DNA from 3 places in the Mesorhizobium sp. BE184 genome. Region 2 is predicted to be linked to each of the others. Evidence: riboswitches for the same ligand, from Rfam matches in the RefSeq annotation. Region 2 holds a riboswitch; each other region holds the start of a gene.

Region 1 (7,270 bases), on a different contig from region 2:
CACGCGATCACCGCCTTGGAAGCGCCTCAGCCAATCGAAGAAACCGAGGCCTGCCGCGACTTTGGCGGCGCCGAGGCCGATCAGCACGGCGCCGAACCACGGGAAAAGCGGTACGAAATCGTTCGACCGCGGCTTGACGGTCGAAAGCCCCGTCCACCAGAGCCAGGGATGATCGAAAGCGGGCGACCGCAGGTAGAGCGGGGCGACAATGACGGCGGCGGCCACCGCCAGTGTCAGCAAGCCGGGCAGCCGCACGAAAGCAAGGCCAAGCAGGCTGGCCAGCGCGATCTGGTGCAGGATACCGAAGAAGATGAAGCTGCCGGGCGTCGCGAACCACGTCACCGCCGAAATGGCGAGCGCGGCGACCGCCACCATGGCGAGACGCTTCCAGAAGCCCTGCCAGCGAATCTGTCGCCCATGCGCGAGGAACAGGCTGACGCCGACGAGGAACAGGAAGCTCGAGGCGATACAGCGCGCATAGATCTTCCAGCCGCCAAAGGCGGTCAGGCCTGGGTCGGCATAGCCGAAGAATTCGAGGTCCCAGGTGAAGTGGTAGCTCGCCATGGCAAGCAGCGCCAATCCGCGCGCCACGTCGATGGCGACGATGCGGCCGCCCTGGCTTCGATGCTGATCTGTATTTGCCACGCTCATAGGGTCCGGGAATCCATTCTGGACGATGACTAACACGAGTGGGGACGGTTCGCAGCGCTTCGTTTGCACTGCGCAGGGCCGCTTGCAGGGTGCAAATAGCGCCGGTCATTGGACCAGCGCTGGGAAGCGTTTGGTCGGCTTCGCTTTTCGATGGAAGCATGTCGGTTTCCTGCTACCGACTCGGGTGCCGGCAACGTCAATTTACCGGTAAGATTCTGGCGCGGAGACGTCATGTCCACCCATGTCCGCCACCCGATCTGGCTTCCGGCCGTTCGTCCGGCGGGCGCGCGCACCTTCGCGTCGCTCTATGCGCTGGAATCCTGCGCCCGCGCGCTGATTTCCAGCGTCATCCCGATCCAGGCCTACGACCTTCTGCACAGCGAACAGAAGGTGTCGATCCTCTACACCGTCGTCTCGCTGCTGGGCCTTTCGGCGACACTGTTCATGCCGACATTTATCCGCCGCTTCGCGCGCCGCTGGGTCTATACGGCCGGTGCCTGCCTGCTGGCGATCGGGTCGCTGTCGATGGCGGTGAATATCCTGCCAGGCCAGTTGTTCGGCATGCTGTGCCGCGTCATGGGTGCGAGCGCGCTGTCGATCACGCTCAACCTCTACATCATGGACCATATCCGCAAGACCGATCTGATGCAGGCCGAATCGCTGCGCATGGCGCTGTCGACCTTCGCCTGGACCTGCGGCCCGACGCTCGGCATCGTCCTCTATACCCACTACGGCATCTTCGCCGCGCATGGTGTCGTCGCCATCTTCTCGATGCTGCTTCTGGCGCTGTTCTGGTTCTACCGGATGAGCGACAACACCATGATCGCCGCCGGCAGGAGCCGGCCGGTCAACCCGCTTGCCAATATCGGCCGCTTCATCGCCCAGCCGAGGCTGCGGCTGGCCTGGGTCGTCGCGTTCGGGCGCTCGTGCTTCTGGACGACGTTCTTCGTCTACGGGCCGCTTTTGATGGTCGTCACCGGGCAGGGCAAGCTCGCCGGAGGCCTGCTGGTTTCGGCCGGCAACGCGCTTTTGTTCCTGGCGATCTTCTGGGGGCGGGCGGGCAAGCGTTTCGGCGCGCGGCGCATCATTTCGCTGTCTTTCCTGGGTATGGCGATCCTGTTGTACCTCGCCGGCGCGGTCGGCCAGGCCGCACCGCTCGTCACCGGCGCGTTGCTTCTGGGCGGCGCGGTGTTCACCGTCGCCATCGACGCCGTCGGCTCGACAGTGTTCCTGCGGGCGGTGCGTTCCTATGAACGGCCTCAGATGGCGGCCGTCTACCGGACCTATCTCGACTTTTCCGAACTGACGCCGCCGCTGGTCTATTCGGTGTTGCTGGCGTTTTTCGGCCTCGGCTCGGTGTTCGCCGCGCTCGGTTGCCTGATGCTGCTCTGCGCGGCGATTGCGTGGCGGCACCTGCCGAAATCCCTGTAGGCCGCATGAAGGCCGCCGTAATTTGGTTTGCCGCGCCGTGCGTTTCTCCGTATAGTCTGCGTGTCGTCGGTTTCCGCAAGGAACCGAGAGGGAATACGGTAAAGGCGCGAGCCCCAAGCCGTGGCTGCCCCCGCAACTGTGTGCGGTAGTCCTCTCCGAAAACCACTGGGGTCACACCCGGGAAGGCGGAGGAGGGCGCTGATCCGCAAGCCAGGAGACCTGCCGGCGACACGAAAATGGCTCAACAACCCCTCGGGTGGAGGGGGAAAGGACAATGAAATGACGACGGCTTCGGCTTCTCTCGGCGCATCGGTTTCGGCGCAATCCCGTTACATGCAGCTCGCTATGGCTGCCCTTCTCGGCGTGTTCATTCTCGGCTTTGTCGGCTTCTCGCATATCGAGGCCGTGCACAATGCCGCGCATGACAACCGCCACTCCATGGCTTTTCCCTGCCACTGACGGGAAACTGACATCATGACATTGTTTCGTAACGTCGTCTTCGTCGCGGCGATCGCCGGGCTTGTGGCCGGAATCGCGCTCGCCTGCATGCAGGCCTATGCAACCGTTCCGCTGATTCTCCAGGCGGAAGTCTATGAAACCGCCGGTGGCGGACACGACCACGGCGCCGCCAGCGCCGAGACTGCAGCGCCCGCTGCACCGGCCACGCAGCAAGCTGTGCCGGCTGAGGAAGAGGAGGGCTGGGCGCCAGCCGATGGGGCCGAACGCTTCCTCTACAACGTGCTGGCGAACGTCGTCACCGGCATCGGTTTCGCGCTCGTGCTGGTTGCCATATCGGAATTCGCAGGCGGCATCGCAAGCTGGCGTCAGGGCGTGTTCTGGGGTCTCGCCGGATTCGGCGTGTTCACGCTGGCGCCCGGTCTCGGCTTGCCGCCCGAACTTCCGGCGATGCCGGCGGCCGACCTCGACGCCCGCCAGGTCTGGTGGGTGGCGACGGCGGTCGCGACGGGCGCAGGCCTGTGGCTGATCGCGTTCCGCAAGTCGCTACCGCTGACCTTGCTTGCGGTGGCGCTGATCGTGGCGCCGCATATCGTCGGCGCGCCGCAGCCCGACAGTTTCGAATCGCCGATACCGGAAGGGCTGCACCACCAGTTCGTGGTCGCCGTGACGGTGACGAACCTGGTGTTCTGGCTGCTTTTGGGAGCGGTTGTCGGCGGTCTTCGCGGCTGGTTCTCCGGCGAGGCGGCGAGATTGCGCGACAGCTTTGCCTGACGGCACGAGCCTGACCTTCGTGCTTGGCGGTGCGCGCTCCGGCAAGAGCGCGCACGCCGAACAACTGGTGACGGCCTGCGCCGCGCCCTGGACCTACATTGCGACGGCGCAAGCCTATGACGGGGAGATGCGCGAACGCATCGCCATGCATCGCGCGCGGCGATGCGAGGGCTGGGAGACGGTGGATGCGCCGCTCGATCTCGTGGAAGCGATCAATGCGATTCCAGACGGCCGTCCTGTGCTGATCGACTGCCTGACCCTGTGGCTGACCAATCATATGCTGGCAGAACACGACCTCACAGCCGAATGCCGGCGGCTGACGGATGTGCTGTCGCGTCCGCGCGGGCCGTGGGCGGTGGTGTCGAACGAGGTCGGTCTGGGCATCGTGCCCGACAATGCGCTGGCACGGCGTTTTCGGGACGAGGCCGGCCGGCTGAACCAGCAGATCGCGGCCGTGGCCGGCACCGTCGTTATGATGGTGGCCGGGCTGCCGCTGAAGGTGAAATGACATGGCCAACGACGCCGATACCGAAAAGCACCGCGCCAAGATGGCCAAGCGCAAGGCGGTGCAGGACGCCGAGGTCGCATCGAAAACCATCGAGAAGGGACTGCTCATCGTCAACACCGGGCCAGGCAAGGGCAAGACCACCGCCGCGTTCGGGCTGGCGCTGCGGATGCTGGGCTATGGACGGCGCGTCGGCGTCGTGCAGTTCATCAAGGGCGCCTGGCATACCGGTGAGAAGGATGCCTTCGCCGCTTTCGGCGACCGGGTCGTGTGGCATACGATGGGCGAGGGGTTTACCTGGGAGACGCAGGATAAAGAGCGCGACGTGGCGGCTGCGCAGGCGGCATGGGCCAAGGCGCTGGACCTGATCGCCGATCCATCGATCAGTCTCGTGGTGCTCGACGAGCTCAACATTGCGTTGCGCTACGATTATCTCGATGTGGATGCGGTGGTTTCGGCGTTGAATGCGAGGCGCGAAGGCCTGCACGTGGTCGTCACTGGCCGCAATGCCAAGCCGGCGCTTGTCGAGGCGGCTGATCTGGTGACTGAGATGGGCGCGACCAAGCACCATTTCGCCGCCGGCGTGAAAGCGCAGCAGGGGATCGAGTTCTAGGCGCGATTTGGATGTTGGGGCGAGCCTCGAAGGACGCACTGGATCATAGAAGGACGGGTATCGAATAGAGCACCCCAAACAGCCCGATCAGCAGCGTATCCGCTACCCAATAGAGCCGCAGCGCGCGGCGGATATCGCTGCTCTTCACTTCGGCCCGCCCGCCTTCGCCCATATAGCTCCCCTCGACCAGTACGCCGCCATAGCTGCGCGGGCCGGCCAGTGCGAGGCCGAGGGCGCCGGCCATGGCGGCTTCCGGCCAGCCGGCATTGGGCGAGCGGTGATGCCGCGCGTCCCGCCACATGGCGCGCCAGGCGGCGGCCGGATCGGCATCCCGGACGAGAAAGGAAGCGGCGACGATCAGCAGGCCGGTCAGGCGCGAGGCGGGCAGGTTGACGAGGTCGTCAAAGCGCGCCGCCGCCCAGCCAAAAGCTTGATGGCGGGGCGTGCGATGGCCGATCATGGAATCCGCCGTGTTCGCCGCCTTGTAGCCAACCCCTCCGGCGAGGCCGCCGACGCCGAGCCAGAAGGCGGGCGCGACGATGCCGTCGGAGAAGTTCTCGGCGAGGCTTTCGATGGCGGCGCGACCGACGGCGGATTCATCGAGCTTTTCCGGATCGCGGCCGACGATCATCGACACGGCCTTGCGCCCCTCAGGCAGTCCGCCGCTGTCCAGCGCATCGGCGACGGCCTTGACGTGCTGGGCGAGGCTGCGCTGCGACAGCAGCGAACTGCCGAGCAGGGCGACGGCGATGAAGCCGAACGGAATTTTCAGGAGCAAGGCCTCGATGCCGTAGGCGATTGACGCCGGCAGGAGCACAATGACGAGGAGGGCGGCGATGCCCCAGATGCGGCGCGCCGGGTCGGTGTCGGTGGCGCGGTTGAGCGTGCGGTCGAGACAGGCTATCAGCCTGCCGAGCCATGTCACCGGATGGCCGATGGCATTGAACAGCGGCGCGGGATAGCCTGCGAGCCGTTCGGCGATCAGCGAGAGAAGGGCAATCAGGATCGACATGGATCTGGGCGACGGAGCGATGGACGGAGAGGCGATGGCGGCGGTCGACCACGGCGGAAGCCTGGGCCGGGCGCGGGCGCTTTTCCCGCACGCCCCCGAACCGTTCGTCGATCTCTCGACCGGGATCAATCCGCACTCCTATCCGCTTTTCGACCTGCCCGCCACAGCCTTGTCGCGGCTGCCTGAACCGGCCAGGCTCCGCACGTTGCTGGAGGCTGCGGCTGCCGCTTACGGAGCGCCATCGGCCGATCATGTCGTCGCGGCGCCCGGTACGCAGATATTGCTGCCGCGCATCGCCCGTCTGTTGAAGCCGGGCAGGGCGCTTGTGCTCGGGCCAACCTATGCCGAACATGCACGGGCGGCCGCACTGGCCGGACATGAAGTGTCCGAGGTCGGCGATCTGAATGCTTTGGCGCAGGCCGATCTGGCAATCGTGGTCAATCCGAACAATCCGGACGGGCGCATCGTTACGCGCGCGGATCTGCTGGCGCTGGCGCAAAAGCTGCGCGCCAAAGACGGGCTGCTGGTCGTGGACGAGGCCTTCATGGATGTCGGGCCGCGCGCCGAAAGCCTTGCCGGTGACGTTACGCGCGGCGGCATCGTCGTCCTGCGCTCCTTCGGCAAGTTCTTCGGGCTTGCCGGCGTCAGGCTGGGTTTTGCACTGGCGGACATGGCGACGGCAAAGCGGCTGGCGGCTGAGCTGGGACCGTGGGCGGTCTCGGGGCCGGCGCTGGAATATGGCATTTGTGCATTGCAGGACGCAGGCTGGCGGGACGAGATGCGCAGCCGGCTCGCGGCAGATGCGGCAAGGATTGATGCGCTGCTTGGCCGCTTCGGCGTACCCGTTGCCGGTGGCACGGCGCTGTTTCGCTACATCGAATTTTCGGGCGTGGCCGGCCTGTTCGCCGCGCTTGGCCGGCAGGGTATCCTGCTGCGGCACTTCGCCGAAAGGCCGCATGTGCTGCGCATCGGCCTGCCGGGCTGTCAGGACGATTGGCAGAGACTGGAATCGGCGCTTGCCGGATGGGCAGTGCGGCGCGACGATGGACCGCCGCAGGAGAGTGAACCATGATCTATGTCTGCCCGCTGTCGAGGGTCGAGGAGACCGTCAACAAGACCGGCGCCGAAAGGCTGCTGTCGCTGCTGGCGGCGGGAACCGAAATGACCCGCCCTGCGGCGATCATGGCCGGCAACCATCTGCATCTGGCGATGCACGACATCGCCGAGGCGCAGGAAGGCATGACGCTGCCGGGCGAGAAGCACGTGCGCGAACTGCTGGACTTCGCCCAGGACTGGAATCGCGCGCGGCCGCTGGTGGTGCATTGCTATGCCGGCATCAGCCGCTCTACGGCATCGGCCTTCATCATCGCGGCAGCACTTTCCCCGAAGCGGGACGAGCAGGAACTGGCGCTGGCGCTGCGGTCGCTTTCCCCCTCCGCGACGCCCAATCCCCGGCTGGTTGCGATCGCCGACGGACTGTTGGGACGGCGTGGCCGCATGGTTCGCGCCATCGAGGGGATCGGCCGCGGGGCAGACGCGTTCGAGGGCGTGCCGTTCGGGCTGAGGGTGGATGTTTGAGGGGCTTCCCTTCTCCCACAAGGGGAGAAGGGAGAAGCCGTCACGAAAGCCAATCCTCCAGCCGCGCCTTGCGGACGTCCTTGAGCAGAGCAATGAAACCGTCGGCCTGATGTTTGGCGGTCAGCCGTCCCTTTTCCGCCGTCGCGATCGAGGCGTCGCCGACCACGCCATGCGGGTTGAGGTCGGTGGCGATCCAGGCGAAGGCATGCGTGCCGGTGTGGCGCAGCAGGCCGAATTCCTGCTCCGCGCG
Region 2 (7,270 bases):
TCATTGTTGATTTCGAGGAAGAACGGATCGTTCGCGCCCACCGGCTTGCCGGTGTTCGGATCGATGATCCCCTTCGGGCGCGGCGCGACGAGCGTGCCGCCCGAAGCCAACGGAGCGTCGTTCAATCCCATTCCAGCGCTCCCTTTTTCCATTCATAGGCGAAGCCGATGGTCAGGACGCCCAGAAACACCATCATCGACCAGAAACCCAGCATGCCGATCTTGCTGAACGAGACCGCCCACGGAAACAGAAAAGCGACCTCGAGGTCGAAGATGATGAACAGGATCGACACCAGGTAGAAGCGGATGTCGAACTTCATGCGGGCGTCATCGAACGAGTTGAAACCGCATTCGTAGGCGGACAGCTTTTCCGGGTCGGGGTTGCGGTAGGCGACCAGGAACGGTGCCGTCAACAGCGCAAGACCCACCACCAGCGCGACCCCTATGAAGATCACGATGGGGAGGTACGAACTGAGGAGTGCGTTCATGCTCCGACTTTCCAACGGTGGCCTGTCCACCAGATTTATAGCACCGGACCCGATTGCGGAAGCGTGACAGGTTGACCGCTAAACCGTTTTAAAAAAGGACCCGGCTGTAACGCGGCGAGGGTTAGCGCAGCGATCCCGCCGGTGCAAGTCAAACATTGGCCAAAATGAGCTGCTGGACGGCATATCCGCCGAAACTGGTCCCATCGGCTCCTGTTTGATTTCCTTCATATTTTACTCCACTTTTCTTCCTGACACTCCTGCCGCCATCGACCTGCTAGTATCGGCCGGAATCGGGCAGGAACAGCCTGCCCGCCGCAACGCAGACAGGCGCTCATGACGCAAAAGCTTTCCCTTGCCGCCGCCCGCCGCATCGCCCTTGCGGCACAGGGGTTCATGGATCCTCGTCCTGCCGCTGATCCGACGCGAAGGCACCTTCACCGCGTGTTGTCGCGCACCGGCCTCCTGCAGATCGATTCCGTCAGCGCCGTGGTGCGCGCCCACTACATGCCGCTTTATTCGCGGCTTGGCCCCTACCCCCAGTCGCTGCTGGACAGCGCGACCGTCGGCCGCAAGCGCACCCTGTTCGAATACTGGGCGCATGAGGCCTCGCTGCTGCCGGTTGAGACATGGCCGCTGATGCAGTGGCGAATGCAGCGGGCGCGGGCGAACGATGCCGGCGAAATCTACAAGGGGCTGGCCCGCTGGGCCGAGGATAAAGTGGCCTTCATCGAAGAAGTCTACCGGGAAGTCGAGGCGAGCGGCCCGATCCCCGCCTCCGCCATGGAAGGCCATAAGGGCAAGGGCGGCTGGTGGGGCTGGAGCGATGCCAAGGCCGCCTTCGAATGGCTTTTCTGGGCCGGGCGCATCACCACCCATTCGCGCCGCGGCTTCGAGCGCTACTACGACCTGCCCGAACGTGTCCTGCCGCGGGCAATCCTCGACATGCCGGTGCCATCGCTGGAGGACGCCCACCGCGAACTGCTGCGCATCTCGGCCAAGGCGCATGGCGTCGCCACTTATGCCTGCCTGCGCGATTATTTCCGTCTTGCGCCCGCCGACACGAAAACCGCCCTGGATTCACTGGTGGAGGAAGGCGAGCTGCTGCCGGTGACGGTCAAGGGCTGGAACAGGCCGGCCTATCTGCACCGCGACGCCCGCATACCGCGCAAGGTCGAGGCGCGCGCCCTGCTGGCGCCGTTCGACCCGCTGGTGTTCGAGCGCAGCCGTACAGAAAGCCTGTTCGAGTTCCGCTATCGAATCGAAATCTACACGCCGGCCGACAAGCGTCAGTACGGCTACTACGTCCTGCCCTTCCTGCTCAACGAGCGCATCGTCGCCCGCGTCGACCTGCGGGCCGACCGCCCTGCGAGCGTCCTGCGCGTCCATGCCGCCTACGCCGAACCGAACGCGCCATCCGAAACCGCCGCCGAACTGTTGCAGGAACTGAAGCAGATGCAGGGCTGGCTCGGGCTGGAGCGGATGGAGATCACTCCGGCAGGCGATCTGGGGGCTGCACTTAAGGCCGTTGCAGCGGATCAGCCATCCTCCTAGCCTCAGACAGCAAGCCTTTCTCTGGCCTGCATGAGTGCAAAGCCCAACAGGTTTTCACCGCGCCACAGAAGCGGATTTGCCGCACGTTTGTCGTCCGCCGAAAGGCCTGTCCCCCAAATTCTATCGACCGGACTGGCCTCCACCAGAACGGCATCGCCGGTAGAAACCAGAAACTCCTTGAGCGCGGTATTCTGATCGAATTTGCGAAAGCTGCCTTCGTCTACGATGCGCCGCTTCGCGGCGTCCCACTTTTCTTCGTCGAAGCCCCGCACTTCCCGACCAAGCTGCTTTGCCTGTTTTGGACTCCCGGCCTCCAGTATCCTTGATGCGGTTTCACGATCCTCGAAAAGCAGCGCTTTCTTCGCCATCATCCAGTGTTCGGCTGTGGGATACCGCATGCCTTCCACAGTGAAGGGTGCCGGCCACCATTGGCTGAAACAGGAAGCGGTTATCCGACCATCCTTTGATGGTTGGTGACCCCAGAAGAAAAGAAACTTCGGGCGGACCTTCGCACGGAATGCGTTTTCGAGTTCAGAACGGTCATAAAACATGGGTTGAACCCTGAAGTCTTGGGCGCATCCCTGTCAATCGCGACTGCCTATCGCGGTGACCGTGGCCTTGTGTGCATCCCAAAATTCCGCAAGCGCTTGATGCTGCCACCATTTCATTCCACATCCGTCATGATGAAGGATGAAATGCGGGATCAGCACTGGACATCGAGGTTGGCCTTGCCGGCTTCCGGCGTCCTGCACCTGGCGATCGTCGCGCTTCTGATTTTCGGATTGCCGAAATCACTCCCGAAGCCGCAGGACGAGCAGGCGGTCGCGGTCGAGCTGGTGCCGCCGCCCAAGCCCCCGGAAAAAGCGCCGGAAGAGCCGAAGGCCGAGCCGCCTGCCAAAAAGCCTGAGCCTAAGCCTGAAAAACCCAGGCCCGAGACGCCGAAGCCCGAAAAGCCTCCGGAAGCGCAGGTCGAACCGCCGACGCCAGCCCCGGAACAGCCCATCCGCAGGCTCAACCCCGTCGTCCAGTTCGGCGAGAAGGATGCCGGTCCGCGAAAGGCATTGGAGGGTGACAGCGCCGAAGAAAGCTCGACGAAGGCGACGGATCAGGAGAATCCCGAAAAGCCGGAGAGCCAAAACGAAAAGCCGGTCGAGCCGCCGGCTGTCATCGCGGTCGAAAAGGATGCTTCACCATCGCTGCCACAAACGGCAACACAAAAGCCAACACCCAAACCCGCTGAAATCGCCGAACCCCGGAAGGCGCCGAAACTTCAGGACGTCAAAAAACTGTATTCCCGTTCGGCGACTGATGATCCGGTGGCGACGACCGCGATGCGCGGCGTGCCGCGCGACGTTCGCGGCGGTACGCTCTGCGTCACCGAACTGCGCGAGCAATTGTACAGGACCTCACCGCCCTATTTCCCTGACCTTCTGCCGTCCTTCCGGCTGAAGGAAGGCACGACCCTCGATGTTCCCGGCGCCGCCTTCCGCGTCGGCGGGCAATGGCGCGCCTTGAGCTATCGGTGCGAAGTCGACGCGAATGTCACGAGAGTGGAGTCCTTTGCTTTCCGCATCGGCGGGCTGATCCCGCGCAGCGAATGGCAAAGGCTTGGCTTGCCGACGCGATAAGACCACGCCGCGACCGGCAAGGCATGTCGCAAGCGCGCGTTGACTTCCCTCCCCCCGCCAGCCTAAATCGACCCTGCAACGGTCTCCTTCCTCCACGGGAAGGAGCTAAGAGGGAATGCGGTGCGGGCGAAATCCCAAATCCGCGGCTGTCCCCGCAACTGTGAGCGACGAGCCAGGGCCGATAACCACTGGGATTTTCCCGGGAAGGCGGCACCATGGCGACGACCCGCAAGCCAGGAGACCTGCCGTCGCAAGGAAGAAGAATCCGACCGTCCGGCGGGTGTCCCGGGCAAGGAGCACGATTTGGACCAGGACGGCATTTTACCGGATGACGGCGCGGATATGTCCGTTGTCGATTCTCTGCGCGACGTCACCATACTTGTCTGCTCGACCTGCCGCGACGAGACCGGCTCCGATGCGCACCCCCGCGCCGGTTCACTTCTGGCCGAGGACGTCCGCCGCGCCGCCGTCAACGACAACATCCGCATCCGCACGGTCGAGTGCCTCGGCAACTGCAAGCGCCGGCTCTCAGCCGCCATCCTGCGCAAGGATTGCTGGAGCTATGTCTTCGGTGACCTCGCCGCCGACAGCGGCCCCGACCTGATCGCCGGTGCCAAGCTGTTCGCCACCTCCACCGATGGGCTGATCCCGTGGCGCGGGCGGCCCGATTCCCTGAAGCGCGGCCTCGTCGCCCGCATCCCTCCCCTCGACCTTCTGAAGGACTGACATGACCGCCACACGCGTTCCCTGCACCGTCGTCACCGGCTTCCTCGGCGCCGGCAAGACCACGCTCATCCGCCACATTCTGGAAAACGCCAAGGGCAAGCGCCTCGCCCTCATCGTCAACGAATTCGGCGATGTCGGCGTCGATGGCGAAATCCTCAAGGGCTGCGGCGTCGAATCCTGCCCGGAGGAAAACATCGTCGAACTGGCCAATGGCTGCATCTGCTGCACGGTGGCCGACGATTTCGTCCCGGCGCTCGACCAGATCCTGTCGCACACGCCCAGGGTCGATCATATCCTGATCGAGACCTCCGGCCTCGCCCTGCCGAAGCCGCTAGTGCAGGCGTTCCAGTGGCCGAGCGTCAAAAGCCGCGTCACCGTCGATGGCGTCGTTGCCGTGGTCGACGGGCCGGCGCTGGCGGAGGGCCGCGTCGCCTCCAACATGGATGCGCTGGCGGCTCAGCGGGCGCAGGACGGCACGCTCGATCACGACGACCCGGTCGAGGAAGTGTTCGAGGACCAGGTCGCCTGCGCCGACCTCATCATCCTGTCGAAAAGCGACCTGATGGACGCCGCCGGCTCGGCACGCGCCAACACCGTCATCGGCGAACACATTTCGCGCGCGGTGAAGATCGTGCCGACCGCCCACGGCAAGGTCGATCCGTCCGTGCTGCTCGGTCTCGGCCTCGCCGTCGAGGATGACATCGAGAACCGCAAGAGCCACCATGACGGCATGGGTGACCATGAGCACGACGATTTCGATTCCTTCGTCATCGAACTGCCTTCCATCGCCAGCCCCGACGAACTGGCGGCGCGGGTCTCGAAGGCGGCGGAAGAGGAGAACGTTCTGCGCGTGAAGGGTTTTGTCGACGTCGACGCCAAGCCGATGCGGCTGCTGGTGCAGGCCGTCGGGCCGCGCGTCAATCATTACTACGACCGCGCCTGGACGCCGCAGGACGACCGCCGCTCACGCCTCGTGGTGATCGGCTTGAAGGGCCTGAACCGCCCGGCGATCGAGAAGATACTGGTGGGGTGATAGAGTGCGCTGATGCACATCCTGACCACCACATCCGCTTCGCTCGACGACATCGCCGAGCCGGTCGATCTGAAGCAGAAGCCGGCCGATGTCGTGGCGTTGTCCTTCACCGACAGCGATCTGGCGGGCATGGCTGCGGCGTGGAAAACCGACGCGGCAAACCTTGCGCCGATGCGGCTCGCGGCTCTGCGCGACCTGCGTCATCCCATGTCTGTCGACCTTTGGGTCGACAGTGTCGCCCGCCACGCCAGGGTGATCCTGGTTCGAATCCTCGGCGGCTATGACTGGTGGCGCTACGGCTGCGACCGGCTGGGGGCGATCGCGCGGGAGCACGGCGTGAAGCTGGCGCTTCTGCCCGGCGAAGACCGTGGCGAGGACCCACGCCTCGTCGAGGCATCGACGCTGCCGCCGGAAGAACTCACCGCGCTGCTTGGTTATTTCCGGCAGGGCGGCCCCGACAATATGAAGGCGCTGGTGCGCCATCTGTCGAAGCTGGCCGGCTACGAAAGCGACCTGACGGACCCGGTGGAGGTGCCGAAAGCGGGATATTATTGGCCGGGCTTGGGCACTTCTACCTCCCCCTTGTGGGGAGGTCGGACCGGAGGTCCGGGTGGGGGTGGATCAATCGATCCGTCGAACTCCCCCACCCCAGCGCTGTGCGCCGACCCTACCCCCAAGGGAGAGGGTAATGAGGCCCCCCTCATTCCCATCCTCTTCTACCGCTCCATGCTGCTGGCCGCCGATGCCGCGCCCATCGACGCGCTGACCGAAGCGCTGCGCCGAAAAGGCCTCGCGCCGGTTCCCATCTTCGTGTCCAGCCTCAAGGACCCCGATTCGCTCGCCTTCGTCGAGACCGCCTTGGCCCACCTGAAGCCTGCCGCCATCGTCGCCGCTACTGCCTTCGCATCCGGCGCCGAGCCCGGCTCACAGACACTCTTCGACCGCGCCGGCGTGCCGGTCTTCCAAATCATCGTCGCCACCACCCGCCGCGATGCCTGGGAGAACAACCAGCGCGGACTCGCGCCGGCGGACCTCGCCATGCATGTGGTGCTGCCGGAACTGGACGGCCGCATCCTTGCCGGCGCAGTCTCCTTCAAAGCCGAAAGCGAGATCGACCCGGCGCTCGGCTTCCGCGCCTTCGCCAACAAGCCGGAACCCGACCGCGTCGAGCAGGTGACCGAGCGTATCGCCGCCATGACGCGGCTGCAGGATACGCCTCGAGCCGAGCGCCGCATCGCAATCCTGATCCCGGACTATCCGAGCGCACCCGGCCGCACCGGCTACGCCGTTGGCCTGGACGTCCCGACCTCCGTTCTCGCCATGCTGCACGACCTGAAGGAACAGGGCTATGCGGTTGACGGGATTCCGCAATCGCCGCGTGCGCTGCTGGATTTGCTTGAGCAAGGATCGGCGTCATGGCCCGTCGCGGATTATTCCGGGCACTTTGCCGGACTGCCCGACGCGGCGCGTGACGGGGTTGAGACGGCATGGGGCTCCCTGCACGAGGACGAGGATAAATTCTTCTTCCGCGCCGCCACCTTCGGCAACATCACCGTCGCCCTCGCCCCGGACCGCGGCCGCTCCGCCGACCGTCGCGCCGACTATCACGATCCGACCGTTCCGCCGCGCCACGAACTGCTCGCCTTCGGCCTGTGGCTGCGCAAAGCGCTCGACATCCACGCGCTTGTCCATGTCGGCGCGCACGGCACGCTGGAATGGCTGCCCGGCAAGACCGTGGCCATGAGCCGAAACTGTTACCCGGAGATGGTCGCCGGCTCCCTGCCGGTCGTCTATCCCTTCATCGTCTCCAACCCCGGCGAGGCGGCGCAGGCCAAGCGCCGCATC
Region 3 (7,270 bases), on a different contig from region 2:
CGCTTCGACATCCATCTCGGGATTCATCTTGTAGGTCTTGCCGTCGTCCAGCGTCAGCGTCAGGTTTTCCTTGTCGATCTTCTGGATATGGCCCTCGGTCTGGCCGGCGAAGGCGGCGGTCGAAAGCAAAAACGTGGCGGCAACCGCGCCAATCAGCATACGCATGAAAGCCCTCTTGTTTTTATTTCCTTCGCGTGGAGCGAAAGGACAATTTGGCGATGAACGGAGCAGATCAGAAACCAACAGAATGTGTCAAAACTTAATCCGGCAGATCACAACCGGCTATCATGTGTATGACAAATTGACCCTCGCGGGAAACGCAAATAGAAGGCGTTGGTAAACCGGCCGGCTGCCGGCGGGGCGCTTGAACCAATGTCTCACAACACCTTCGGCCACCTGTTTCGCGTGACCACCTGGGGCGAGAGCCACGGCCCGGCCCTTGGCTGCGTCGTCGACGGCTGCCCGCCCGGCATCCGCTTCACGCGCGCCGATATCCAGGCCGAGCTGGACCGGCGCCGGCCCGGCCAATCGCGCTTCGTCACCCAGCGGCGCGAGCCGGATGAGGTGAAGGTCCTGTCCGGCTTCGTCACGGACGATGACGGCGAGACCATGATCACCACCGGAACGCCGGTTTCCATGCTGATCGAGAATGTCGATCAGCGCTCGAAAGACTATGGCGAAATCGCCCGCCAGTTCCGTCCGGGTCATGCCGACTACACCTATGAGACGAAATACGGCATCCGCGACCATCGCGGCGGCGGCCGTTCCTCGGCGCGCGAGACGGCGGCGCGGGTGGCGGCGGGTGCATTGGCGCGCAAGGTCGTGCCGGGACTTGTCGTGCGCGGGGCGCTGATCTCGATGGGCGAGAAATCGATCGATCGCGCCAACTGGAACTGGAATTTCGTCGAGGACGCGGAAAACCCGTTCTTCACGCCGGATGCGAAGTCTGTCCGGGTCTTCGCCGACTATCTCGACGGCATTCGCAAGGCCGGCTCGTCGGTCGGAGCGGTGATCGAGATTGTCGCGGAAGGCGTGCCGGCGGGGCTGGGCGCGCCGATCTATGCCAAGCTCGACCAGGACATCGCCTCCGGCCTGATGTCGATCAACGCGGTCAAGGGCGTCGAGATCGGCAACGGGTTCGAGGCCGCCCGCATCACCGGCGAGCAGAACGCCGACGAGATGCGCATGGGCAACGACGGCAAGCCGGTCTTCCTGTCCAATCATGCCGGCGGCATCCTCGGCGGCATTTCCACCGGCCAGCCGGTGATCGCGCGCTTCGCCGTCAAGCCGACCTCGTCGATCCTGACGCCGCGCAAGTCGATCGACAAGGACGGCAAGGACGTGGATGTCATGACCAAGGGCCGCCACGACCCCTGCGTCGGCATCCGCGCCGTGCCGATCGGCGAGGCGATGGTCGCCTGCGCCATCGCTGATCATTATCTGCGGCATCGGGGACAGGTGGGGAACGAGGCAGTCGGCAATCGGCAATCGGCAGTCGATTTCCCGGCTCAACGGAAAGTCAGGCTGGAGGACCAAGAGTGAGCAAAAGATCAATCATGTTCCGACTGCCGACTGCCGACTGCCGACTGCCGCTCTGATGCCTTACGACCAGAAGAAGATCGTCGAAGCCGTGCGCGCGTTCGAGCGCGGCGAGATCGTCGTGGTGATGGACGACGACGGGCGCGAGAACGAGGGCGATCTGATCGTCGCCGCCGTTCACTGCACGCCGGAAAAGATGGCCTTCATCGTGCGCCATACATCCGGCATCGTCTGCACGCCGATGTTGAAGGAAGACGCAAGGCGGCTGAACCTCGCGCCGATGGTGGCGGACAATGATTCCGCCCACACCACGGCTTTCACCGTGTCCGTGGATTTCAAACATGGCACCACGACCGGCATCTCCGCCGAGGACCGCACGCTGACCGTCCGCAACCTGGCCAACGGCAATGTCGGCGGCGCGGATTTCGTGCGCCCCGGCCATATTTTCCCGCTGATCGCGCGCGAAGGCGGCGTGCTGATGCGCTCGGGCCATACGGAAGCGGCTGTCGATCTGTGCAAGCTGGCCGGCCTGCCGCCGGTCGGCGTCATATCCGAACTGGTCAATGATGACGGCACCGTCAAGCGCGGCCCGCAAGTCGCCGCTTTCGCCGAGGAGCACGGGCTGAAGCAGGTCTCGGTGGCCGATCTTATCGCCTACCGCCAGCGCCAGGAAACGCTGGTCGAGCGCGTCGCCTGTTTCGATATCGAGACGCTGGGCGGCCCGGCCAAGGTCTTCACCTACACGCTGCCATGGGACGTCATGGACCACGTCGCCATCGTCTTCGGCGACATCCGCGACGGCGAGGACGTGCCGGTGCGGCTGCATTCGGAGAATGTCGTCGCCGACGTCTTCGGCACCACGCACAAGCTCGACGAGATCGTGCGTTCCATGGGCGAGCGCAAGCGTGGCGTCATCGTCTATCTGCGCGAAGGCTCGGTCGGCGTCGCCCACCAGGACAGGAACCGGCCGGTCGCCGGCGAACGCGAGGACCATGACGAAGCCCGCCGCCGTGAAAACGAATGGCGTGAGATCGGCCTTGGCGCCCAGATACTGAAGGACCTCGGCATTTCCTCGATCAACCTTCTCGCCTCCCGCGAGCGGCATTTCGTCGGGCTGGAAGGTTTCGGGCTGCGCATCACCAGCACGGAAATCATCTGATCTTTAATGCGCGATTACCGGGTCAGCTTGTCGATTGCCACCTTGAGTTGGCCTTCGCCTTCACCGCCAAAACGTTCGCTCATGACGAGTTGGGATGGCGACAGGCGGCTTCGCCAGCCCTTGGTTTCCAGCTCAGGCCGAGGAGCGAATTCCGGCACCCGACCGACGCAAAGATAAGCCACCGGAACGACATGGTTCGGGATCGACAGCAGCGATTTTAGCGCCGTTGTGTCGAGAATGCTCACCCAGCCGACGCCGATGCCCTCAGTGCGCGCCGACAGCCACAAATTCTGCACCGCGCAGACTGTGCTGAACACGTCCATCTCGGGATTGTGCCAGCGCCCGAGCGGCGAATCCCGTGCGCGCTCGCGATCGCAGGTGACGCAGAGGTTGAGCGCGCTCTCGCAAATCCCCTCAAGCCGCAACTTCCGGTAAAGCGCCTGCCTGTCCCCGGCGATGTGCGCGGCTTCTTCGCCGCGTGCCTTCAGGAACAGGTCGCGGACCTGCTCGCGCATGGCCCGGTCGCGGATGACGATGAAATTCCATGGCTGCATGAAGCCGACGGAAGGCGCGTGATGCGCCGCGTTGAGGATCCGCGCCAGGGTCGGATCGTCGACAGGCTCATCCGTGAAATCGGAGCGAACATCGCGGCGGGTGAAAATCGCCCGATAGACGGCCTCGCGATCCGCGTCGTCGAAAGCGGGTCTGGCGGCGGCGTCGACGGCATTAACGGGAGTATGAGTGGCGAACATCGCTTGTCCCCTCGCGATCGGCAGCAAGTCGCCCCGCCCGTCCATGCGGGGGACCATGTCTGCCGGGCCGGTCTTCTGGCTTGGGTTCATCCCGCTCCGGCGCCTTCCCGCCTGAAAGGCAGTGGCATTGACCGGAATGGTCCCCCTTACAGCGCTGGGCACGCCACGGATTTCAACCGTGTTCCCGATTCTCCCGCCTTGCGGCGGGCACCTGGCAGCGAAACGAGGATAGCTGCCGCTGCTTTGCGTGAACAGGGCCGCGTCGGGTTTTTACGCGCGACTTTCCCCAGCCGAATTGCGCGTTTGCATGGCGGGGCCGGTTTCGGCGCTCTATGTTAGGGCAATGGTTACCCGTCTCTACACGCATCCCATCTACCTGGAGCATCTCACCCCGCCCGGCCACCCGGAGCGGCCGGACCGCCTTCGTGCGATAAGCCGGGCGCTGGATGAGGAAGGTTTCGCCGCGCTTGACCGGGTCGAAGCCCCGATGGGCGACGAACAGTCGATCCTGCGCGTCCATCCGGAGCAGTTCGTCGAAAGCGTGCGCGCCGCGATCCCGCAAGCCGGACTGGCCAGCCTCGATGCCGACACTGTGGCGAGCCCGAAAAGCTGGCAGGCGACGCTGACGGCAATCGGTGCCGCCAATGCCGCGGTGGACGACGTCTTCGAGGGCAGGGCGGCCAACGTGTTCGTCGCTTCGCGGCCTCCCGGCCACCATGCCGAGAAAACCACGGCCATGGGCTTTTGCCTGTTCAATCACGCCGCCATTGCCGCCCGCCACGCGCAGGCGAAACACGGCGCCGAGCGGGTGGCGATCGTCGATTGGGATGTCCACCACGGCAACGGCACGCAGGATATCTTCTGGGACGATCCTACGGTTCTGTACTGCTCGACCCACCAGATGCCGCTCTATCCGGGCACCGGGGCCAAGACCGAGACCGGCGCCGGCAATATCGTCAACGCACCGCTGGCGCCGCAAACCGGCAGCGAGCAGTTCCGTGACGCCCTGCTGTCGCGCGTGCTGCCGTCGCTGGACGCCTTCTGCCCCGATCTCATCATCATTTCGGCCGGCTTCGACGCGCACCACCGCGACCCGCTGGCTGAGATCAATCTCACCGAAGACGATTTCGACTGGGCCACCGGGCAATTGATGGAACGCGCTGCCCGCCATTCATCCAACCGCCTCGTCAGCCTGCTGGAAGGCGGTTATGATCTGCAGGGGCTGGCGTTCTCCGTTGCGGCCCATGTCGGGCGTCTCATGAAAGGATAGGAAATGGCCGACGAGCCGAACGAGGATGTCAAGGCGATGAGTTTCGAGCAGGCGCTCGATGCGCTGGAGAAGATCGTCGATGATCTGGAGCGCGGCGACGTGCCGCTCGACCAGTCGATCCGCATCTATGAGCGTGGCGAGGCGCTGAAGGCGCATTGCGACCGCCTGCTGAAGTCCGCCGAGGACAAGGTTGAGAAAATACGCCTCTCACGCGAAGGCCGGCCGGTTGGAACCGAGCCCCTGGACGCGGAATAGCAAAGACCGAAGGAGGTTCAGCGATGTGCCGCAACATCAGGACGCTGTTCAATTTCGATCCGCCGGCGACGGACGATGAGGTTCGCGACGCCGCGCTTCAATTCGTGCGCAAGTTGAGCGGAACCACGCATCCATCGAAGAAAAACCAGGATGTTTTCGACCGGGCTGTCGATGCGGTTGCCGCGTCGGCCCGCCAACTGCTGGATTCCCTGGAGACGACGCAGCACCCCCGCGACCGCGAGGAAGTCGCCGCCAGGGCGCGGGCGAAGTCGGCGCAGCGCTTTCCCAAGATCGTCTTCGAGGATTCCTGATCGGCCATGAGCTTCTTCCCCGGAAACGACCCGCATGCGGGCGATGCGTTTGCCAGCGACCAGATCGAACTGATGGTCATCCCCAACGCGCGCGACATTGACGGTTTCCAGGTCCGCCGTGCGCTGCCGACGGCGCGCCGCAGGCTTGTCGGCCCGTTCATTTTCTTCGACCGCATGGGGCCTGCCATCCTGCGCGCCGGGCAGGCGCTGGACGTGCGCCCGCACCCGCATATCGGCCTGTCCACCGTCACCTATCTGTTCGACGGCAAGATCAGGCACCGCGATTCGCTCGGCACCGAAATGGTCATCGAACCCGGCGACGTGAATTTGATGACCGCCGGCCGCGGCATCGTGCATTCCGAACGCACCCCGGAGGAACTGCGCTGCGCGCCGATGTCGGTTTCGGGCCTGCAGACGTGGCTGGCCTTGCCGGACGGCAAGGAAGAGGTCGCTCCCGTCTTCGAGAATACCGCCAGCGCCACGCTGCCCGAGTTCGACGCCGAGGGCGTCAGGGGCCGTGTCGTCATTGGAGAGTTCGGCGGGTTGAAATCGCCGGTGCGCGCTGCTTCCGAAACGCTCTATGCCGATATGCGGCTCTCGCCCGGCGCCCGCGTTCAGATACCGGCCGATGCCGAGGAGCGCGCCATCTATACGCTGGAAGGCGAGGTGTCGATTTCCGGGGATGTTTTCCCCGCCGAGCGGCTGCTTGTCTTCCGTCCCGGCGACGAGATCGTCGTTTCGTCGCAATCGGGCGCGCATTTCATGCTCTTCGGTGGCGCGTCTCTCGGTTCGAAGCGCTACATCTGGTGGAATTTCGTGTCCTCTTCGAAGGAGCGCATCGAACAGGCCAAGAATGAGTGGAAAACCGGCCGTTTCGACATCGTTCCGGGCGACGAGGAAGAGTTCATCCCGCTGCCCGAAAGCTGAGCCGCGTCACCGCCGCGCATTTACTTTGCCGGCCAGCCGTCCTATTTCGCATGGGTAGCACAGGCATATTGAATTGAGCCCGAAACCTGAAACGCCGCTTCTCGACAAGGTCCGCATTCCTGCCGACCTGCGATCGCTTGATGAGAGCGATCTGCCGCAGCTTGCGGCCGAATTGCGGGCGGAACTGATCGATGCGGTCTCCCACACGGGAGGCCATCTCGGCGCGGGCCTCGGCGTCGTCGAACTGACGGTGGCGCTGCACTACGTCTTCAACACGCCCGACGACCGGCTGATCTGGGACGTCGGCCATCAGGCCTATCCGCACAAGATCCTGACCGGCCGCCGCGACCGCATCCGCACCTTGCGGCAGGAGGGCGGCCTTTCCGGCTTCACCAAGCGCGCCGAGAGCGAATACGATCCGTTCGGCGCGGCGCACTCGTCGACCTCCATCTCCGCCGGCCTCGGCATGGCCGTGGCGCGCGACCTGTCGGGCGGCAAGAACAACGTCATCGCGGTCATCGGCGACGGCGCCATGTCAGCCGGCATGGCCTACGAGGCGATGAACAATGCCGGCGCTCTCGACGCGCGGCTGATCGTCATCCTCAACGACAACGACATGTCGATTGCGCCGCCCACCGGCGCGATGAGCGCCTATCTGGCGCGTCTCGCCTCCGGCCGCGCCTATCTCGGGCTGCGCGATTTCGGCAAGAAGCTGACCGCTTATCTCGGCAAGCGCGCCGACCGGGCCATCAAGCGCGCTGTCGAGCACGCGCGCGGCTATGTCACCGGCGGCACCATGTTCGAGGAGCTGGGCTTCTACCATATCGGCCCCATCGATGGTCACAATCTCGAGCATCTGGTTCCTGTCCTCAAGAATGTCCGCGACAATGGCGACGGCCCGGTGCTGATCCATATCGTGACGCAGAAGGGCAAAGGCTATGCGCCCGCCGAAGCGGCCGCCGACAAATACCATGGCGTCAACAAATTCGACGTCGTCACCGGCGCGCAGGCCAAGGCGCCCGCCAATGCGCCGAGCTACACCAGGGTGTTCGCCGAA

What was found. Region 2 has a riboswitch for cobalamin ahead of J2X35_RS19460 (DUF1636 family protein). Riboswitches for the same ligand answer to the same signal wherever they lie in the genome.
Region 1: it holds a riboswitch for cobalamin, as region 2 does, so the genes downstream of both, J2X35_RS07955 (CbtB-domain containing protein) here and J2X35_RS19460 (DUF1636 family protein) in region 2, are expected to answer to the same signal.
Region 3: it holds a riboswitch for cobalamin, as region 2 does, so the genes downstream of both, bluB (5,6-dimethylbenzimidazole synthase) here and J2X35_RS19460 (DUF1636 family protein) in region 2, are expected to answer to the same signal.

Annotation. Positions count from the first base shown of each region.
Region 1 covers NZ_JAVDVU010000001.1:1,623,847-1,631,116, reverse strand. The annotation lists gene J2X35_RS07965 (DUF1624 domain-containing protein) at 1-651, opposite strand, end outside; gene J2X35_RS07960 (MFS transporter) at 883-2,082, shown strand; cobalamin riboswitch at 2,133-2,324, shown strand; gene J2X35_RS07955 (CbtB-domain containing protein) at 2,362-2,541, shown strand; gene J2X35_RS07950 (CbtA family protein) at 2,557-3,312, shown strand; gene cobU (bifunctional adenosylcobinamide kinase/adenosylcobinamide-phosphate guanylyltransferase) at 3,305-3,820, shown strand; gene cobO (cob(I)yrinic acid a,c-diamide adenosyltransferase) at 3,822-4,430, shown strand; gene cbiB (adenosylcobinamide-phosphate synthase CbiB) at 4,474-5,442, opposite strand; gene cobD (threonine-phosphate decarboxylase CobD) at 5,441-6,514, shown strand; gene J2X35_RS07925 (tyrosine phosphatase family protein) at 6,511-7,020, shown strand; gene J2X35_RS07920 (creatininase family protein) at 7,061-7,270, opposite strand, start outside.
Region 2 covers NZ_JAVDVU010000004.1:293,464-300,733, reverse strand. The annotation lists gene J2X35_RS19485 (NADH-quinone oxidoreductase subunit B family protein) at 1-131, opposite strand, end outside; gene J2X35_RS19480 (NADH-quinone oxidoreductase subunit A) at 122-487, opposite strand; gene J2X35_RS19475 (winged helix-turn-helix domain-containing protein) at 821-2,038, shown strand; gene J2X35_RS19470 (NADAR family protein) at 2,041-2,589, opposite strand; gene J2X35_RS19465 (DUF930 domain-containing protein) at 2,734-3,666, shown strand; cobalamin riboswitch at 3,729-3,931, shown strand; gene J2X35_RS19460 (DUF1636 family protein) at 4,009-4,392, shown strand; gene cobW (cobalamin biosynthesis protein CobW) at 4,394-5,425, shown strand; gene cobN (cobaltochelatase subunit CobN) at 5,438-7,270, shown strand, end outside.
Region 3 covers NZ_JAVDVU010000001.1:286,573-293,842, forward strand. The annotation lists gene J2X35_RS01365 (DUF1344 domain-containing protein) at 1-165, opposite strand, end outside; gene aroC (chorismate synthase) at 373-1,542, shown strand; gene ribB (3,4-dihydroxy-2-butanone-4-phosphate synthase) at 1,598-2,698, shown strand; gene bluB (5,6-dimethylbenzimidazole synthase) at 2,713-3,450, opposite strand; cobalamin riboswitch at 3,498-3,680, opposite strand; gene J2X35_RS01385 (histone deacetylase family protein) at 3,794-4,720, shown strand; gene J2X35_RS01390 (exodeoxyribonuclease VII small subunit) at 4,724-4,975, shown strand; gene J2X35_RS01395 (DUF2277 domain-containing protein) at 4,999-5,286, shown strand; gene J2X35_RS01400 (pirin family protein) at 5,293-6,213, shown strand; gene dxs (1-deoxy-D-xylulose-5-phosphate synthase) at 6,287-7,270, shown strand, end outside.